3 regions of the Streptomyces sp. NPDC096012 genome follow, and region 3 is predicted to be linked to each of the others. Evidence: riboswitches for the same ligand, from Rfam matches in the RefSeq annotation. Region 3 holds a riboswitch; each other region holds the start of a gene.
The links. Region 3 has a riboswitch for cobalamin ahead of ABVB68_RS29110 (cobalamin biosynthesis protein). Riboswitches for the same ligand answer to the same signal wherever they lie in the genome.

Region 1 (5,963 bases), on a different contig from region 3:
CGGCGGCGAGCGCGTCATGGGCGACGGCCAGAGAACGCCGGACGCTCAGGTCGTCGTACTCCAGGTGGTGCAGACGTCCCTCGGTGGCGGTGAGTTGGCCCGCCAGTACGTCGGGGGTGAGCGCGCGCCGGGCGGCGAGCCGGGCGGCGACCACGCGCAGCGCGAGCGGGAGCCGGCCGGTCAGCTCGACCAGGGCGTGCCCGGCCCCCAACCCCTCGCGCCCGCTCACCGCACGCAGCAGGGCCGCACTGTCCTCGCTGGTCAGTGGACCGAGCGGGAAGCGCCGGGCGCCGTCGAGGGCGGTCAGCGGCGAACGACTGGTGACGATCACGGCACAGCCCGGCCCGGCCGGCAGCAGCGGCCGCACCTGGGCCGCGTTGGCCGCGTCGTCCAGCACCAGCAGTAGGCGCGCGGGCGCCAGCAGTGAGCGCAGCAACGCCGAGGCGGCGTCCGGGTGTTCGGGGATGTTGCGCGGTTCGGTCCCGAGGTCTCGGAGCAGTGCCGCGAGTGCCTGCGCGGCGGTGAGCGGGGGCATGCCGGGGGTGGCGCCGTGCAGATTGACGTAGAGCTGACCGTCAGTGAAACGTTCCCGCAGTTCATGCGCCACATGCAGGGCCAACGCGCTCTTGCCGACGCCCGCCATACCGCTGATCACGGCGACGGTGAGGGCAGGCGGGGGTGACCCGGTCAGCGCCCCGCGCAGCTCCCGGCGCACTTCCGCGCGACCGGTGAAGTGCGCCGGAGGAGCCGGCAGCTGGGCCGGGCGCGGGGTCTGCCGTACGGCGGAGCCGGCTTCACGCGGCGAGGCGGGGGGCGACTCGGCACCGGCCGCGCCCGACCGGCCGTCCGGCGCCGGCCGTTCCGCGTCCTTCGTGACGCGCCGCCGGTCACCGCCACCCTCGTTCCGCCGCCGCTCCTCGCCGCTCCCACGCAGTACCTCGGCATGCGCTTCGCGGACGGCCGGGCCGGGCTCGACACCGAGTTCGTCCACCAGGCGGGCCCGCAGGTCGCGGTGGACGGCCAGGGCCTCGGCCTGCCGGCCGGTGCGGTGCAGGGCGAGCATGAGCTGGCGGTGGTAGGCCTCGCGCAGCGGATACTCGGCGACGAGCGCGGCCAGTTCGGGGACGAGCGCGGCCACACGGGCGCCGCCCAGGGCGAGTTCGGCGTCGTAGCACCACTCCAACAGCAGCAGCCGCGCCTCCTCCAGGCGCTGCACCAGGGCGTAGCCGCCGAGGTCGGCGGGAAGTCCGCTGAGCGGGGTGCCGCGCCACAGCGCGAGCGCGGACGTACAGGCGCGTACGACGGCCGGCCACTGCCGCGCGGCGTGCGCCCCGCGCGCCTCGCCGACCCGCGCGTCGAAGACGTGCACGTCCAGCTCGCCGTGGTCGACGCGCAGGAGATATCCCGGGGGTACGGCCCTGAGCCGGTCGGGGTCGTCCAGCAGGCGGCGCAGCCGGGTGACGTGGTTGTGCAGGGAGGCCTGGGCGGAGACGGGCGGCATCCCGCCCCACAGGGCGTCCTTCAGCGACTCGACCGACACGACGCGGCCGGGTTCCAGCAGCAGTGCGGCGAGCAGGGCGCGCACCTTGGGGCTGCCGATGGAACGGACGCCGTCGTCGGGGTGGTCGTCGGGGACGTGGACGGTGTTGTCCGAGATACCGTACGGCGGTCGGTCGTAGAGGACCGGCGGTCCCAGCAGTCCGAACCGCAGCTCGTACCGCCGCATCTCGCCGCCTCACTGCCTTCCCTGTGCGGCCGTCACCGGCCGTGCTTGGACGCCGGGCCCGTGCCCGTCGCTCTTTGGCGGGATCCCGCCCTGTCGCAGCGGTTTCCCGCCACCTTCCGTCGACCGCTCGGGCTGCGAAACCGCCTGTCCCACGGCCTGTTCCGGTGCCACCGGGCGACTTCCGGCCATCCGGCCTCCTACCCGCCGACGAACCGTTGGCCACATGTTAGCGATCCGTTGGCGAGTCCTGATGTGATCATTTCATCGGATCCGGTCCGACGGCGCGCGCGTAAGTCGCGTAACTCGGGGGAGTGTCGCCGCAGGCTGGATCCGGGGACACAGAGGGGCCCCGGTCGGCGGAGGTGAACGACCGGGGCTCCGTCCCGTTCCTCCTGTCCGGCCGCAGAGCCGTGACGGCCCCGCGCACCGCACCGCTCAGATCACCGGCGGACGTCCCAGCCGGGTGAGCCGCCACACCGTGCGCCAGCGCATCGGCCGCCGTTCGCCGGCCGGCTCGCGCACCCCCTCCAGGAACCCGCCGAACCACGCCCTCAGCCCGGCCGCCGAGCGGGTACGGGCCAGCGTGAGCAGCGTCCACACCCCCAGGTGCAGCGGGACAAGCGGCAGGGGCAGCCGGCGCCGCACGAGCCAGACGCGGTTGCGGGCGTTGACCCGGTAGTAGACGGCGTGCCGGGCCGGTGAGGTCTTGGGATGCCGGAGCAGCAGCTCGGGGACGTAGCGGATGGCCCAGCCGGCGTCGGCGGCCCGCCAGGCCAGGTCGGTCTCCTCGTGCGCGAAGAAGAACTCGGCGGGCCAGTCCCCGGTCTCGGCCAGCATCGCCATGCACAGGGCGTGCCCGCCGCCGAGGAACCCGGTGACGTACCCCCCGCGCATCGGATCCGGCTTCCCCAGCCGGGGCACGTGCCGCTGCTGCGTCTCGCCGTGCTCGTCGGCGATGCGGAAGCCGACGATGCCGAGGCGGGGCTCGGCGGCGTACAGGTCCCGTACCCGCCGCAGGACGTCGGCGTCGACGAGCAGCCCGTCGTCGTCCAGTTCCACCACGACGTCGACGTCCCCGAACTCCCGCAGCCGGGACAGGGCGACGTTACGGCCACCCGGGCAGCCGAGGTTCTCCGCCACGTCGACGGTGGTGACCTCGCCGGGCAGGGACAGCCGGCGCGCGAACTCGGGCAGCCGGCAGCCGTTGCCGACGATCACGATGCGGGCCGGGGCGAGGTCCTGCTTGGCCACGGACTCCAGCAGGGCGTCGACCTCGGCGGGCCGGTTGCCCATGGTCACCACGGCGACGGCGATCCTCGGCTCCACCACGTCCCTCACCCCGTCCGGCCGGCGGCGGCACCACGCCTCGACCGCGCGGTGCCTGCCGTTCACCAAGATGTTGCCTCAGCCCGCCGAGTTCATCGGACTCCGGTTCACTTTGCCGCACCTTTGCTCCGCTTTTGTGCATGGCCGAGGGCCCTCAGGCTCGGGAACCGCCGGGAGCGGCGTGCCACACAGGTCGGCCACGGCCGGTGTGCCGGCCGTGGCGCCCGGCCGGCGGCACCCTTCAGCTCCCGTCGGCGGCGCGGGCCGTCCACCGTTCCTCGACCCTGCCGAGACGCCAGTAGGCGATGGCGACGGCCCAGACGACCACGAACAGACCGACGATGACGTAGCCGACGTTGTCCAGGTCCAGGGCCGCGATCCAGTCCGTGACGCCGTCGTGCAGACCGAGTTTGTCGTGCAGGACGCCGACCAGTTCGATCGTGCCGACGAAGAAGGCCACGGCGATGGACAGGCCGGTGATGGTGAGGTTGTAGAACACCTTCCGCACCGGGTTGGAGAAGGCCCACTGGTAGGCGAAGTTCATGAACGTGCCGTCGAGGGTGTCGAACAGGCTCATGCCGGCCGCGAACAGCAGCGGCAGGCACAGCACGGCGTACCACGGGAGTCCGGCGGCGGCACCGTTGCCGGCCAGGGCGAGCAGCAGGACCTCCGTCGTGGTGTCGAAGCCGATGCCGAAGAGGAAGCCCAGCGGGAACATCTGCCCCGGGCGCCGGATGGACCTGGTGAGCCGGCCCAGCAGACGGTTCATGAAGCCGCGCGAGTCGAGGTGGGCCTCCAGCTCCGCCTCGTCGTAGCGGCCGGCGCGCATCGCCCTGAAGACGCGCACGATGCCGAAGAGCGCGGCGAGGTTGAGGGCGGCGATGAGGTACAGGAAGCCGCCGGAGACGGTGGTGCCGACGGTGCCGAGGACCTGGTGGGTGCGGGATCCGTCGTTCATCAGGGTGCCGGCCAGCTTGGCGCCGCCGGCGACCAGCGCGGCCATGACGACCACCACGCTGGAGTGCCCCAGCGCGAACCAGAAGCCCACCGACACCGGCCGCTTGCCGTCGGCCATCAGCTTGCGGGTGGTGTTGTCGATCGCCGCGATGTGGTCCGCGTCGAAGGCGTGCCGCATGCCGAGCGTGTACGCCGTGACACCCAGGCCGACGCCGAACGCCTTGGTGCCGACCTCGTAGTGCTGCGGTATCACCAGCAGGAACAGGATGCCGAACGCGGCCACGTGCAGGGCGACGATCACGGCGAGGAGCCCGGCGGTGCGGACGGTGTCCTCACGGCGCCAGCGGAAGGACACCGCGGCGCCGGCTCCCGGCCCGCCGTCGGGGACACCTCCCGACACACCTCCGGACACACCTTCGGGCACGCCTTCGGACACGGTCATACGGTCACGCTCCAGCACCTCGTGGATCAGCTTCGTGATGCCGTGGCCGGTCTCCTGGCTGACGGGTCGACGCGCCCGCCCCTGCCTTCCCGGCTGTGTGGCCAGTGGCGTCCGTAGGGGGCGGGAACTTCCCGATCACAGTGGCGAGGGCCGCTCCGGCCTGGGCCCCTGAGGGGCCGTCACCGGTCTTCCCGAACACCACGGCCTGATCACCCTAGGAGGCGACGGTGACAGCTGCAAGGCTGCACAGCTGAGCAGATATGACGACTCGACAGATGGGACGGCAGACCGGGACGACAGAGCGGGACGACAGAGCGGGACCGCAGACGGATGGCGGGGAGGGCAGAGCGGGGACGGCAGGCGGACGGCCGGGACGGCAGACGGATGGCGGGGAGGGCAGAGCGGGGACGGCGGACGGACGGCCGGGACGGCAGACGGATGACTGGGACGGCAGACGGGCGGTCGTGGCCACCGAGCACACGGTGACGGCCACCGAGCACACGGTGACGGCCGGCGGACGGACAGGACGACTGAGCACACGGTGACGGCGGAGGACGGACACGGCGACCGAGCACACGGTGGCGGACAGCGGAGGGACAGGACGACTGAGCACACGGCGGCGGAGGAGGACGGCAGTCGGCGGATGTGGGCCGCCGTGCAGCCACGGAGGCGGGATCCTGCGAAGATGCGGCCATGCATCTGGTCCCCGCGGAACGTGCCGGGCAGCGCACCATCGACGGACATCGGGTCTGTGACGCCATCGCCGCCGTCGGCGAGCCGGAGCGGGTACGGGCCTGGGCGCACCGCTTCTCGCTGCTCTCCGACCCCGGACGCCTGTCACTCCTGCTCGCGCTGCACGCGGCCGGCCCCATCGCGGTCACCGACCTCGCCCTCGCCACGGGCATGCGGGACACGGCCGTCTCCCAGGCGCTGCGCCTGCTGCGCACCGCGGGCATCGTGGAGGGCCAGAAACACGGCCGCGTCGTGCGCTACCGGCTCGTCGACGGACCGGTCCGCGCCCTGCTGAGCCACTGCGGCCCACCCGGCTGACGGCAAGGCCGCGGCCAGCCGGCGGCCCGCGACGTCTACAATGCCGGCCGCCGCGCTGGAGGCTGAAGCCCTCTACCTGCACGGACTGTCCTCCGGCGACTTCGTGCCCGCGCTGGAGCAGTTCCGCCGGCTCCCGCACCGCCGCCCTGGCCATGGTCTTCAAGCGCGTCGGGTCCGCCCAGCAGCGGTGGCGGGCCGTGAACGCCCCGCACCTCGTCGCTCGTCCGTGCCGGAGCCCACTTCGAGCGCGGCCAGCTCGTCGAACGCCCCGCCGCCCTGGCAGCATGACCGGCTTCAGCCAAGCACCCAGAGAGGCATCTGCCATGTCCGACCTCGACAGCCAGGTTCCCTACTGGGATGCCGCCGCGGCCACCAAGACCTTCACCCACCCACTCCATCTGCCCTGGCTCGACGGGATCAGCAGGCACGCCGCGATCCTCGACTACGGATGCGGCTACGGCC
Region 2 (5,963 bases), on a different contig from region 3:
GGACTTCGGCACGCCCAGGTGACGACGGTCGGCGAGGCCGCCACGCCCCGGTGACCGACGGTCGGCGAGGAGGCCGCCCCGGTGACCGGCCGTCGGCCAGGAGGCCGCCCCGGCACTCCGCCGGATGCGGGGCTCGGACATCCGCGGAGGTGAGGGCCCCGCGATCCGCAGGGATCGGCGATCCGCCGGAGGTGAGGGTCCCGCGATCCGCAGGGATCGGCGATCCGCCGGAGGTGAGGGCCCCGCGGTCCACAGGGATCGGCGATCTGCCGGATGCCGCGGACCGGGCGATCCGCCCCCGGCGACCTCGGCGACCTCGGCGGCCCCGGCGGCCCCGGCGACCCCGGCGACCCCGGCGACCCCGGCGACCCCGGCGACCCCGGCGACCCCGGCGACCCCGGCGACCCCGGCGACCTACCAGCATCCCCCGGGGGCCCTTCGTGATCCACCGGGATCCGGGCCGAGGGCGCGGCCGCGCGGTCACTCGGCGTCGCGGCGCGCTCCGGCCGATCCCGGCCCCGCATGCCGGGCGGCGTGGCGTGTTCCTGACCGGCCCGCTCCGCGGCGAGGATGGCCGTAGGTGAGGCAAGACGGCTGGGAGGCGGCTATGACCGTGAACCGTGTCGGCCTGGTCGTGCATGGCGGACGTGCGGAGGCGGTGACCGCCGCCCGGGCCGTGCGCGATTGGTGTGCCGGGAACGCCGTGGGATGTACCGACATCGACGTGTGGCAGGAGGGCGAGCGGCACAGCGCCCGCGAGGAGATGGACACCGCGGGCGATCCGGACCTCATCGTCACCCTCGGCGGCGACGGCACCTTCCTGCGCGGTGCCCGGCTGGCGGCCGCGAGCGACATCCTGGTGCTCGGTGTCGACCTCGGCCGGGTCGGTTTCCTGACCGAGGTGCCGGTCACCGCGGTGCGCGAGGCGCTGGACGCGGTCCGGGAGGAACGGATCACCGTCGAGAGTCGGATGCTCCTGACCATGCGGGCATCCTGCCGGCTGGAGGTGCCCGCGCAGATGGAGGCGCTGCTGCAGTACGGCCGCGGTCCGCTGCTGCCGCCGCCGCGGGTCCGGACGGACTGCGACGCGAGCGGTGACTGGGGCGTCGCGCTGAACGTCTTCGCGCTGAACGACGTCGTGCTGGAGAAGCTGGCCCGGGACCGGCAGGTGTCGGTCGGGGTCTATCTGGCCGGCCGGCTCCTCGCCAGCTACTCCGCCGACGCGCTGCTGGTGGCCACGCCGACGGGCTCCACCGCGTACAGCTTCGCCGCCGGCGGTCCGATCGTCTCGCCCCGTGCGGAAGGTCTGCTCTTCACGCCGGTCGCGCCGCACATGGTGTTCAACCGCTCGGTCGTCGCCGCCCCCGACGAGCCGATCGCGCTGCGGGTGCTCGAACGGTCGGGTCAGGCCGCCGTCAGCGTCGACGGCCAGTTGCGGGGTGTGCTGAGCCCCGGTGACTGGATCGGCGTGTACGCCGCTCCCCGCCGGCTGAAGGCGGTCCGGCTCGGCCCGATGGACTTCTACGCCCGGCTGCGGGAACGCATGAACCTGACCGACGCGCCGGCCGCGCTCGCCGACGGAAGCGCCGCCCCGCTGTGGCCGGTGACCACTCCCCCGCCCGGCGACCTCGAACACCTCGCGCTGCCCACGGCGCCCGAGGACCCCTCACGACGCTCCTGAGTCCGGCCAGATCCCTGGTACGGCGGCGCCGTCACCGTCGACGGGGCCGTCCCCGTCGGTGTGCCGTGGCGCCCGTTGACATGGGGTCGTCACCGTCGATGCGCCACCGCAACCGTCGCCCGGGGGGAGTGCCCACTCATGTGCCGCCGCAACCGCTGACGTGCCGCCGACCCCGTCCCCCCGGCCGGCGCTCGGGGCAGGACCCGTACGAGGACGAGCGGACCGTCCAGGAAGAGCTGCCCGCGCAGACGGCCGTACCGTTCGTGCCCCGTGCCGGAGTCGAGGTCGCGGCGCAGCCGTTCGGTGGACCGCCGCTCCAGGTCGGGGGCGACGAGGCTCCACGCCGGACAGGACCGGCGTGCGGCCGGATCGAGCAGCCGCTCCGGACGCGCGCAGTACGCCTCGTCGAATCCGTCGACGCGGTCGGCGGGAATCGGAACGGAGCTGGTCTCGGTCTGGCCGCCCAACGCGAGGGCCGCGAGGCGCGGCGGTGGGCGGAGTGACCGCCCCCGATCCGTCCGGAGTCGGCGTCGCCGGCGCTTCCGCGGTCCGTGCGGAACTCCCCGGCTCCTGAAGCCGTGCGGAGGGCGGGGAGCGGGCGTACGTCCGCTCCCCGGCCGTGGCCGTCCCGGCCCGGCGCTCGGACCGGTGTGCCACCGGGCGCCCCGAGCCGACGCCGGCTCCGCCGGGTGGCAGCGGGCACGGGTTCGGCGGATGTTAGGTTCGCGGCCGGAGCGGGACGGGACGAGGAGGTGGCCCCATGGCTCGGCGACCGGCCGCCGGAAAGACCTGCGCACACGCCGAGTCGCGCCCACGGCGCCGCTTGCGCTGCTCGCGTTGCCTGTACTCCGTCCGCTGCGTCCAGGGCCTCCACTGCCTGCACCGCTTGCGGTGCGAGCGCCTCTTCCGCAGTGAACCCGGCGCGGCTCAGGGCCGCTTGGGCCGCGCCCTCGGCCTCGTGGCCGGCCCTGTGGGCCGGATCGGACACCGTCCGGGGGGAGCGCCCGCATGACCAGCCGCGTCACCTTCGTCTCGCCCGCGACGAGCCCGTCGCTGCGGCAGGCCCGCTTCTACGACGGCGACTCGGTCGACGACACCGGGGCGGCCCTGGCCCGCTCCGCGGCCGGGTCGCTGCGCGCACCCGCCCGTGTACTGGCCTCCGCCAGCCCGCGCTGCCGGGACACGGCGGTGGCGCTCGGCCTCGATGCCGCCGAGGCACCGGAGTTGGCGCCGCTGGACATGGGCCGCTGGCGGGGCCGCACCCTCGGCGAGGTGACGGCCGCCGAGCCGGAGGCGGTGGTCCGCTGGCTCGCCGACCCCGGCTGGGCGGCACACGGCGGGGAGTCGGTGCGTGAGGTGTGCGAACGGATCGGGCGCTGGCTGGACACCGCGCGGGACACGGAGGGGCGCACGGTCGCCGTGGTCGAGCCGGAGGTCGTACGGGCCGCGGTCGTCCATGTCCTCGGCCTGCCCCCGACGGCGTTCTGGCGGCTCGACGTGGAGCCGTTGACGGCCACGGAACTCAGCGGGCGGGCCGGACGCTGGAATCTGCGGCTCGGCCGGCCACTGGCCGCGCCGTAGTCCGCCCCGGTGCGCTGAGGCGGTGCGGACGGGGGACACACGCATGTGTCGCCAGGTCACATTCCGTCGGCGGACGAGCAGTTGATGCCGGCGCGGCGCCGCGGGCGATCGGCTTCCTCGGTGCACCGCGCCGCCGGTCCGCCGGGAGAGGGTGCCGGGCACCGCGAAGGCGGGGTGCCGTGGCCGTGCCGCTCGGACAGGACGTGCGAGGGCCCCCGGACGGTTCCGGAGGCCCTCTCGCGTCGCGGAAGCGTTCAGTTCGAGGCGGGAACCGTCCCCCCGGCCGGCGCCGCCGCGGGCCTGGGATTCAGCCGCCGTTCCGCCAACTCGCCGAAGAGCAGCCCGAATCCTCCCCACAGGACCGCCTGGATGGCCACCGCGGACAGCCGGAAACGCCACAGCAGGCCGGCCGGGAAGCCCTTCGGCACCTCGTCGACGACCGGCAGGAACGCGTAGGCCAGCCCGATGACGACGGCGAAGGCGGCCACCGCGGCCACGGTCGCCCACCAGGTGCCCAGGCTGGGCGCCAGGCGCCGGCCCAGGATGGTGGCGGCGACCGCCAGCAGGACGCTGAGCAGCATCATCAGGAAGTACAGGGTGGTCCGCCTGCCGATGGTGTCGGGGTCGCCGACCGACGGCGGATTGGCCGGGTACTTCAGGAACGGGACCACGTACACGGCGAGCAGCGCGCAGCCGGAAAGCAGCAGCGCGGTCGCCCGCGGACCGAAGCGCCCGACGCGTCCGAGCGCGAAGCAGTACGCGAGCGCGGCGATGCCGCCGAAGGCGACCCCGTAGATCAGCACGCCGGTGGCGAGGCCGGCGGTGGACTGCAGGGAGCGGGAGACGACTTCCATCTCGTGCTCGTGGGAGTGGGCGTCCTCGAAGCCGATCGCCTTGTCGACGCTCGGTTCACCGAGGAGGTAGGCGGCGATCAGGGCGAGCACGCCGGCGGCCAGGCCGGCGAGCATGCCCCGCACGAGGAGGTTTCTTACCGTTGCGGAGTTCATGGGTGTGCGGCGTCCCTCTGGTCAGTGACAGGGGAAACCGAGGAGATGGCGGGCGTCGTGCACCCACTCATGGACGTCCGTGCCGCTGAACACGGAGGTGGCGCCCTGCTCGGCGCCGACGAAGTAGAGCAGGACCAGCATCAGGATGCCGAAGAAGGCCGCCCAGGGAGCTATCGCCTTCAGCGGCAGCTTGGCGGGAACGGCGGGTGTGGCGGCGGACGGCGGAGCGACGGTCTGCGCCATGGCAGGACCTCCTCTGGGAGTTCGCGTCCCATCTCGGTGGTGCACTGGACGACGGCCACGGGTCTGACTCACGAGACGCCGTCCAAGGCGTCTCGCACACAGTGGCGCGACCGTGCCGGATTCCCACCGGCTTCCGTCTCGCCGTCGTCGATATCGGACAGACCGTACCGCGCGAGGGGTGGCGGGCCAAGACCGCACCACCTGGCGTGATCTTCCTCTCGTGGCGGCTGGCGGCGCCGGGCACGGCCGGTCGGTGCCGCCCGAACGGACAGCTGCGCGGCCGGATCCGGTCGCTACCGGCGCCGGCCGCGACCCGGTTCAGGGGCCCGCCTCCGGGTCGGTGCCGGGCCCGGCAAGCCCCAGTTCCCGGTCGCCGAGCGGAGCGAAGAAGCGTGCGACGTCGGCGTCGGTCACCTCGGCGAGGGTGGCCGGTGACCAGCGCGGCTCGCGGTCCTTGTCGATGACCTGCGCGCGGATGCCCTCCACGAGGTCGGGGGTGCTCAGAGCGGCGCAGGAGACGCGGTACTCCTGGTCGAGGACCCGCTCCAGCGTTCCGAGCCGGCGGGCACGGCGGACCGCGGCCAGGGTGACCTTGAGGGCGGTGGGCGATTTGGCCAGCAGGGTCTCGGCGGTCTCCTTCGCTTCCGGGCCGCCGTGGAGGAGCAGCCGTTCGAGGATCTCCTCGACCGTGCCGGCGGCGAAACAGGTGTCGATCCACTCCCGCCGTCCGGCCGACTCTCCCCGCGGCGGGGGCTGCGCGTGGCGCGCGACGGCGTCCCGTGCGGGCATCACGGCAAGGTCGTCGACGAGTTGGCGCAGCGCGCCGGACGGTACGTAGTGGTCGGCGAGCCCGCACAGCAGGGTGTCACCGGCGCCGATCCGGGCGCCGGTCAGCGCCAGGTGGGTGCCCAGCTCCCCGGGGGCCAGGCCGAGCAGACGGGTGCCGCCGACGTCGGGGACGAAGCCGATGCCGGTCTCGGGCATGGCGATCTGCGAGCGTTCGGTGACGATCCTGACGCTGCCGTGCGCGGAGATGCCGACGCCGCCGCCCATGACGATGCCGTCCATGAGGGCGACGTACGGTTTGGGGTAGCGGGCGATGCGGGCGTTGAGGTGGTATTCGTCGCGCCAGAAGGCGGCCGCGGCGGAGCCGTCGCCGTCGCGGGCGTCGTCGTGGACGGCGCGGATGTCGCCGCCCGCGCACAGGCCGCGCTCGCCCGCACCGGTGACGAGGACGGTCTCGACGGCCGGATCGTGCTCCCACGCGGTCAGGGCCTCGTCGATACGGCGGACCATGGTGTGGTTCAGGGCGTTGAGCGCCTTGGGCCGGTTGAGGGTGATGTGGGCGGCCCGGCCCGTGATGTCCAGCAGGACCGGCTCCTCGGTTCCGGTCATCCGAGTGCCTCCGTCCGGCCGCTGGCCGCGATGGCGCGCATGATCTCGTCGGTTCC
Region 3 (5,963 bases):
CCGCCACCTCGGGGAGACGATGCATGGTCCATGAACGCACTTTCGTCCGTCACCGCGCCGGTGTCCTCGTGGCAGCCACGGCGGCACTGGCCCTGACCGGCACCGCCGCCGCGTCACCGAACCCCCGGGAAGCCGGCGCTCGACAGGCACACTCCATGCGGACCGCCGACCTCGCGCAGACGGACCTCACGCAAGCGGGCCCCGCTCAGGAGGACTCCCCGCAAGCGGGCTCGGCCCGGGCGGACTCCCTGCAGTCGGGCTCCACGCAGACGCGTGTTCCGACTCTGTCATCGAAGCTGCCCCGCGGGCACGACGTGTCGTCCCATCAGGGGCGGGTCGACTGGCCGGCCGCCCGGGCGAAGGGCGCGCGGTTCGTCTACGTGAAGGCGACCGAGTCCACCGGCTACCGCAATCCCCGCTTCTCACAGCAGTACGACGGGGCCCGTGACGCCGGCCTGATCCGGGGGGCGTACCACTTCGCGCGGCCGGACAAGTCCTCCGGCGCCCGGCAGGCGGAGTACTTCGTGCGGCACGGCGGCGACTGGCGGGCGGACGGCTGGACGCTGCCGCCCGCGCTGGACATGGAGTACAACCCGTACGACAAGAAGCACAAGTGCTACAGGCTGAGCCGGAAGCAGATGGTCCGCTGGATCCGTTCGTTCAGCGACGAGATCAAGCACGAGACCGGACGGCGCCCGGTGATCTACACGACGACCCAGTGGTGGAAGCTCTGCACCGGCAACAGCCGCGCCTTCTCCTCCTCCCACGCCCTGTGGATCGCCCGGCACGGCGCCTCGGCCGCGGGGAAGCTGCCGGGCGGCTGGCGGTACTGGACGTTCTGGCAGTACGCCAGCAAGGGCAGACTGCCGGGTGACCAAAATCTCTTCAACGGGTCGGCGGCCCGGCTGCAGGCCCTCGCGCGAGCCCGGTGACCAAGGCGCGCCTGGGCCGCCGAGAACAGGATCACGGCGGACGGAACCGCAAGTCGTCATCACGGACACCACCAGTCCTGCCCCAGTTCATCTTCCGTTCACCCAGGTTGCCTACGTTCGAGCAGCCAACGACCTCGAACGATTGCCTGGGTAAATGGAAAGCTTCTCGCTGATCCTCGCGATTGTGGTGATAACCGCACTTGCGTTCGATTTCACGAACGGTTTCCACGACACAGCGAACGCGATGGCCACCACCATCTCCACAGGCGCCCTGAAGCCCAAGATCGCAGTGGCCATGTCCGCCGCCCTCAACCTGGTGGGCGCCTTCCTCTCGGTGGAGGTCGCCAACACGATCTCCAAGGGTCTCGTCGACGAGACCGGCATCCGTCCCGAGGTCATCTTCGCCGCCCTGGTCGGCGCGATCCTCTGGAACCTGGTGACCTGGCTGGTGGGCCTCCCCTCCAGCTCCTCCCACGCCCTGATGGGCGGTCTGATCGGCGCCACCGTCGCCTCCGCGGGCCTCGGTGCCGTGCACGGTGACGCCCTGGTCACCAAGGTGCTGCTGCCGGCGGTCGCCGCGCCGATCGTGGCGGGCGTCGCGGCCATGCTGGCCACCCGCTTCTCCTACGGCATCGGCGGCAAGGCCGAGGGCGAGGCCACCCGCAAGGGCTACCGCGCCGGCCAGATCGCCTCCGCGGGCCTGGTCTCCCTCGCCCACGGCACCAACGACGCCCAGAAGACGATGGGCATCATCACGCTCGCGCTGATCGCGGGCGGCTCCATCGCCCCCGGCTCGAACCCTCCCACCTGGGTCATCCTCTCCGCGGGCCTGGCGATCGCGCTCGGCACCTACATCGGCGGCTGGCGCATCATCCGCACCATGGGCAAGGGCCTGACCGACCTGGAGCCGCGCCAGGGCTTCGCGGCCCAGACCAGTGCCGCGACCGCCATCCTGGCCTCCTCCCACCTCGGCTTCTCCCTGTCCACCACCCACGTCGTCTCCGGCTCGGTGATGGGCGCCGGTCTGGGCCGCAAGGGCGGTGTGGTCCGCTGGTCCACCGCCACCCGCATGGCCGTCGCCTGGGTCCTGACCCTTCCGGCCGCCGCGCTGGTCGGCGCGGGCGCCGAGTCCGTCACGAACCTGGGTGACTGGGGCACCGCCGCCGTCGCCGTCTTCCTGGTCGCCGCGAGCGCCACCATCTGGAAGATCTCCCGTCGCGAGGTCGTCGACCACACCAACGTCGCCCCCGGGGCCGAGGAGCCGGCCGGCGTGGTGACGGCCGCCATCGCCGCCGTGATCCCGCCCCCGGCGGGTGTGCTGGCCGAGGATCCCGCCCTCGCCTTCCCGCAGCAGACCGCCGATCCCAAGCCCGCCGCCCCGGCGACCCCGCCGGCCGCCAGGGTCTGACCCCGAGCACCCGGTACTGAAGGAAGAATCATGAAGATCGACTGGGCGGCTCTCGGCTCCGTCTTCGGCACCAGCCTCGTGTTCACGGTGGGTCTGGTCGCCCTGTTCACCCTCGGCATCAACGGCCTGACGCGGCGCGAGAAGGCCGCGGCCCAGGGCGGCTCGGCCACTGCGGCCGTCACCGGCGCCTACGTCTGCTTCGCGGCCTGCGCGGCGGCGGTGGCGTACGGCATCTACCTGATCGTGGCCAAGGCCTGACCGTCGCGTACCGGCCCGGCCGGACCACCGCGGCAGGACCACCGTGGCCGGCGCACGGCCGAACGCACCGAGGCTCCCCTCCAGTTGTGGCGGAGGGGAGCCTTTCGGCATGCTCGGGCGCCCCGCGGTGTGGGGATGGGCACACTCTCCCCGCGCAGGTCAAAGGCAGGTTGACGGCCCTTCCGGACACGTGGTGGACTGCCCGGGCCATGTACGGCGGCAAGAGAGGAAGCCGGTGCGAATCCGGCGCGGTCCCGCCACTGTCACCGGGGAAGAACCCCGGGAGCCAGGAACTCTCACCGCCGGATCTCGTCGAACCAGGGCGCGGACACCCTGAGTGAGGACCCATATCGCCATGCTCGGCTGCCGAAGGACCAGTACCAGGCCCGCTCCTGTGCCCACGGCCGGCTGAGCCGATGGGTGCCGATCGCTGCTACGCGTACGGCGCCGCCGCCGGCCTTCTCGGTGACCTGCTCCTCGGCGATCCGCGCCGCGGGCACCCGGTCGCCGTGTTCGGGCGCGCGGCCACGGCCGTGGAAGGCGCGTTGTGGCACGACCACCGCGGCTGGGGCGCGCTGCACACCGCCGTGTGCGCCGGTGGCGCCGTCGCTCTCGGGGCCGTGGCGGCACGCGCCGTTCGCCCCTCCCCCGTCGCGTCCGTCGCGCTGACCGCCGCCGCCACCTGGGCCGTCGTCGGCGGTACCTCGCTCGCCCGGGAGGCCGACCTGATCGGGCGTGCCCTGCGGGCCGGCGACGTCGAGGCGGCCCGGGCGCGGCTGCCCCATCTGTGCGGCCGGGACCCGCAGGCGCTGGACGCCGACGGGATCGCCCGGGCCGTGGTCGAGTCGGTCGCCGAGAACACCTCGGACGCCGTCGTGGGCGCGCTGGTGTGGGGTGCCGTGGGCGGCGTGCCGGGCCTGCTCGGCTTCCGGGCGGTCAACACCCTCGACGCCATGGTGGGCCACAAGTCGGCCCGCCTGCGGCGCTTCGGCTGGGCGTCCGCCCGGCTGGACGACCTCGCCGGCTGGCCGGGGGCCCGGCTGACCGCCGTGCTCACCGCGGCGGCCGGGCCCGATCCCCGCGGCGCCCTGCGCGCCTGGAAGGCCGACGCGCACCGGCACCCGAGCCCCAACGCCGGGCCCGTGGAGGCCTCGTTCGCGGGTGCCCTCGGGGTGCGCCTGGGCGGGACGCTGTCCTACGGCGGCCGGATCGAGCACCGCCCCGTGCTCAACGGACGGACCGGGCGCGCCGTGCGGGTCACCGACATCGACCGGGCGGTACGGCTGTCCCGCCGCGTCGGCCTGCTCGCGCTCGGCGCCACGGTCGCCGCGCGCCGACTCGTGAAGGGACGTGGGAAGTGAGCGGGGGTCTCCTCGTCGCCGGCACCACCTCCGACGCCGGCAAGAGCGTCGTGACGGCCGGCATCTGCCGCTGGCTGGTGCGCCGGGGCGTGAAGGTGGCGCCGTTCAAGGCGCAGAACATGTCGCTCAACTCGTTCGTCACGCGGGAGGGCGCGGAGATCGGGCGGGCGCAGGCCATGCAGGCCCAGGCGTGCCGGGTCGAGCCGACCGCGCTGATGAACCCGGTGCTGCTCAAGCCCGGTGGCGAGCAGAGCAGTCAAGTGGTGCTGATGGGCAGGCCGGTGGGCGAGATGAGCGCGCGCGGCTACCACGGTGGCCGGCAACAGCGGCTGCTGGGCACGGTGCTGGACTGCCTGGCCGAGTTGCGGGGCACGTATGACGCGGTGATCTGTGAGGGGGCGGGGAGCCCGGCCGAGATCAACCTGCGGCGGACCGACATCGTCAACATGGGCATCGCCCGCAGTGCGCGGCTGCCCGTGCTCGTCGTCGGCGACATCGACCGCGGTGGTGTCTTCGCCTCCTTCTTCGGGACCGTCGCCCTGCTCTCGCCGGAGGACCAGGAACTGGTCGCCGGGTTCCTGGTGAACAAGTTCCGCGGCGACGTCTCCCTGCTCCGGCCCGGCCTCGACATGCTGCACGGGCTGACCGGGCGGCACACGTACGGCGTCCTGCCGTTCCGGCACGGCCTCGGCATCGACGAGGAGGACGGGCTGCGGGTGTCGTTGCGGGGCACCGTGCGGGAGTCCGCCGTCGCCCCGCCGGTCGGCGAGGACGTGCTGCGGGTCGCGGTGTGCGCGGTCCCGCTGATGTCCAACTTCACGGACGTGGACGCGCTGGCGGCCGAACCGGGTGTCGTGGTGCGGTTCGTGGACCGGCCGGAGGAACTGGCGGACGCCGACCTCGTGGTGGTCCCGGGCACGCGCGGGACCGTACGGGCGCTGCGGTGGCTGCGGGAGCGGGGGCTGGCGGACGCCCTCGCCCGCAGGGCCGCCGAGCACCGGCCGATCCTCGGCGTCTGCGGCGGATTCCAGGTGCTCGGGGAGCACATCGAGGACGACGTGGAGTCCCGGGCCGGCGAGGTCGGCGGTCTCGGCCTGCTTCCGGTACGGGTGCGGTTCGCCCGCGGGAAGACCCTCGCCCGGCCCGTCGGCGAGGCCCTCGGCGAGCAGGTCGAGGGGTACGAGATCCATCACGGGGTCGCCGAGGTGACCGGCGGCGCCCCCTTCCTGGACGGCTGCCGGGTCGGCCAGACGTGGGGCACGCACTGGCACGGCTCCCTGGAGTCGGACGGTTTCCGGCGGGCCTTCCTGCGCGAGGTCGCCGCCGCCGCGGGCCGCCGCTTCGTGCCGGCCCCGGACACATCCTTCGCCGCGCTGCGCGAGGAGCAGCTCGACCGGCTCGGCGACCTGATCGAACAGCACGCGGACACGGACGCGCTCTGGCGGCTCATCGAGTCCGGCGCGCCGCAAGGACTGCCTTTCATCCCACCGGGAGCGCCCGCATGAGCACAGTGTTGTTGTTGTCGACCGCCGACACCGATCTGCTGGCGGCCCGTGCCTCCGGCGCCGGGTACCGGATCGGGAACCCGACCCGGGTGGACGTCCCCGGTGAGCTGCCGGGCCTCCTCGAGGGCGCCGACATCGCCGTCGTACGGCTGCTGGGCGGCAAGCGGGCGTGGGAGGACGGGCTGGCCGCGCTGAAGGCGTCCGGCGTGCCGACCGTGCTGCTGGGCGGTGAGGCGGTGCCGGACGCCGAGCTGATGGCCGAGTCGTCCGTGCCGGCCGGTGTCGTGGCGGAGGCACTGAGGTACCTGGTCGAGGGCGGCCCCGCGAACCTGACCGAGCTGGCCCGGTTCCTGTCGGACACCGTGCTGCTCACCGGCGAGGGCTTCGAGGAGCCCTGCGCGATGCCGGAGTTCGGGGTGCACGGCGCGTACGAGGCCCGGGCCGGCCGCCCCACCGTGGGCGTGCTCTTCTACCGGGCCCACGAGCTGAGCGGCAACAC

Region 1: linked by a shared signal. The riboswitch ahead of nicT (Nickel transporter NicT) and the one ahead of ABVB68_RS29110 (cobalamin biosynthesis protein) in region 3 are both predicted to bind cobalamin.
Region 2: linked by a shared signal. The riboswitch ahead of ABVB68_RS31625 (CbtB domain-containing protein) and the one ahead of ABVB68_RS29110 (cobalamin biosynthesis protein) in region 3 are both predicted to bind cobalamin.

The regions. Positions count from the first base shown of each region.
Region 1 is NZ_JBEOTD010000012.1:87,381-93,343, forward strand. Features, by position in the region: gene ABVB68_RS14860 (AfsR/SARP family transcriptional regulator) at 1-1,726, opposite strand, end outside; gene ABVB68_RS14865 (glycosyltransferase family 2 protein) at 2,162-3,055, opposite strand; gene nicT (Nickel transporter NicT) at 3,294-4,451, opposite strand; cobalamin riboswitch at 4,479-4,669, opposite strand; gene ABVB68_RS14875 (ArsR/SmtB family transcription factor) at 5,145-5,501, shown strand; partial or broken gene ABVB68_RS14880 (IS256 family transposase) at 5,630-5,789, shown strand; gene ABVB68_RS14885 (class I SAM-dependent methyltransferase) at 5,825-5,963, shown strand, end outside.
Region 2 is NZ_JBEOTD010000046.1:213-6,175, reverse strand. Features, by position in the region: gene ABVB68_RS31655 (CAP domain-containing protein) at 1-22, shown strand, start outside; gene ABVB68_RS31650 (hypothetical protein) at 274-444, shown strand; gene ABVB68_RS31645 (NAD(+)/NADH kinase) at 608-1,681, shown strand; gene ABVB68_RS31640 (hypothetical protein) at 1,771-2,148, opposite strand; gene ABVB68_RS31635 (histidine phosphatase family protein) at 2,690-3,262, shown strand; gene ABVB68_RS31630 (CbtA family protein) at 3,517-4,269, opposite strand; gene ABVB68_RS31625 (CbtB domain-containing protein) at 4,291-4,512, opposite strand; cobalamin riboswitch at 4,548-4,694, opposite strand; gene ABVB68_RS31620 (enoyl-CoA hydratase/isomerase family protein) at 4,831-5,907, opposite strand.
Region 3 is NZ_JBEOTD010000038.1:42,334-48,296, reverse strand. Features, by position in the region: gene ABVB68_RS29130 (hypothetical protein) at 114-254, opposite strand; gene ABVB68_RS29125 (lysozyme) at 249-932, shown strand; gene ABVB68_RS29120 (inorganic phosphate transporter) at 1,087-2,340, shown strand; gene ABVB68_RS29115 (hypothetical protein) at 2,371-2,598, shown strand; cobalamin riboswitch at 2,776-2,916, shown strand; gene ABVB68_RS29110 (cobalamin biosynthesis protein) at 3,015-3,959, shown strand; gene ABVB68_RS29105 (cobyric acid synthase) at 3,956-5,464, shown strand; gene cobN (cobaltochelatase subunit CobN) at 5,461-5,963, shown strand, end outside.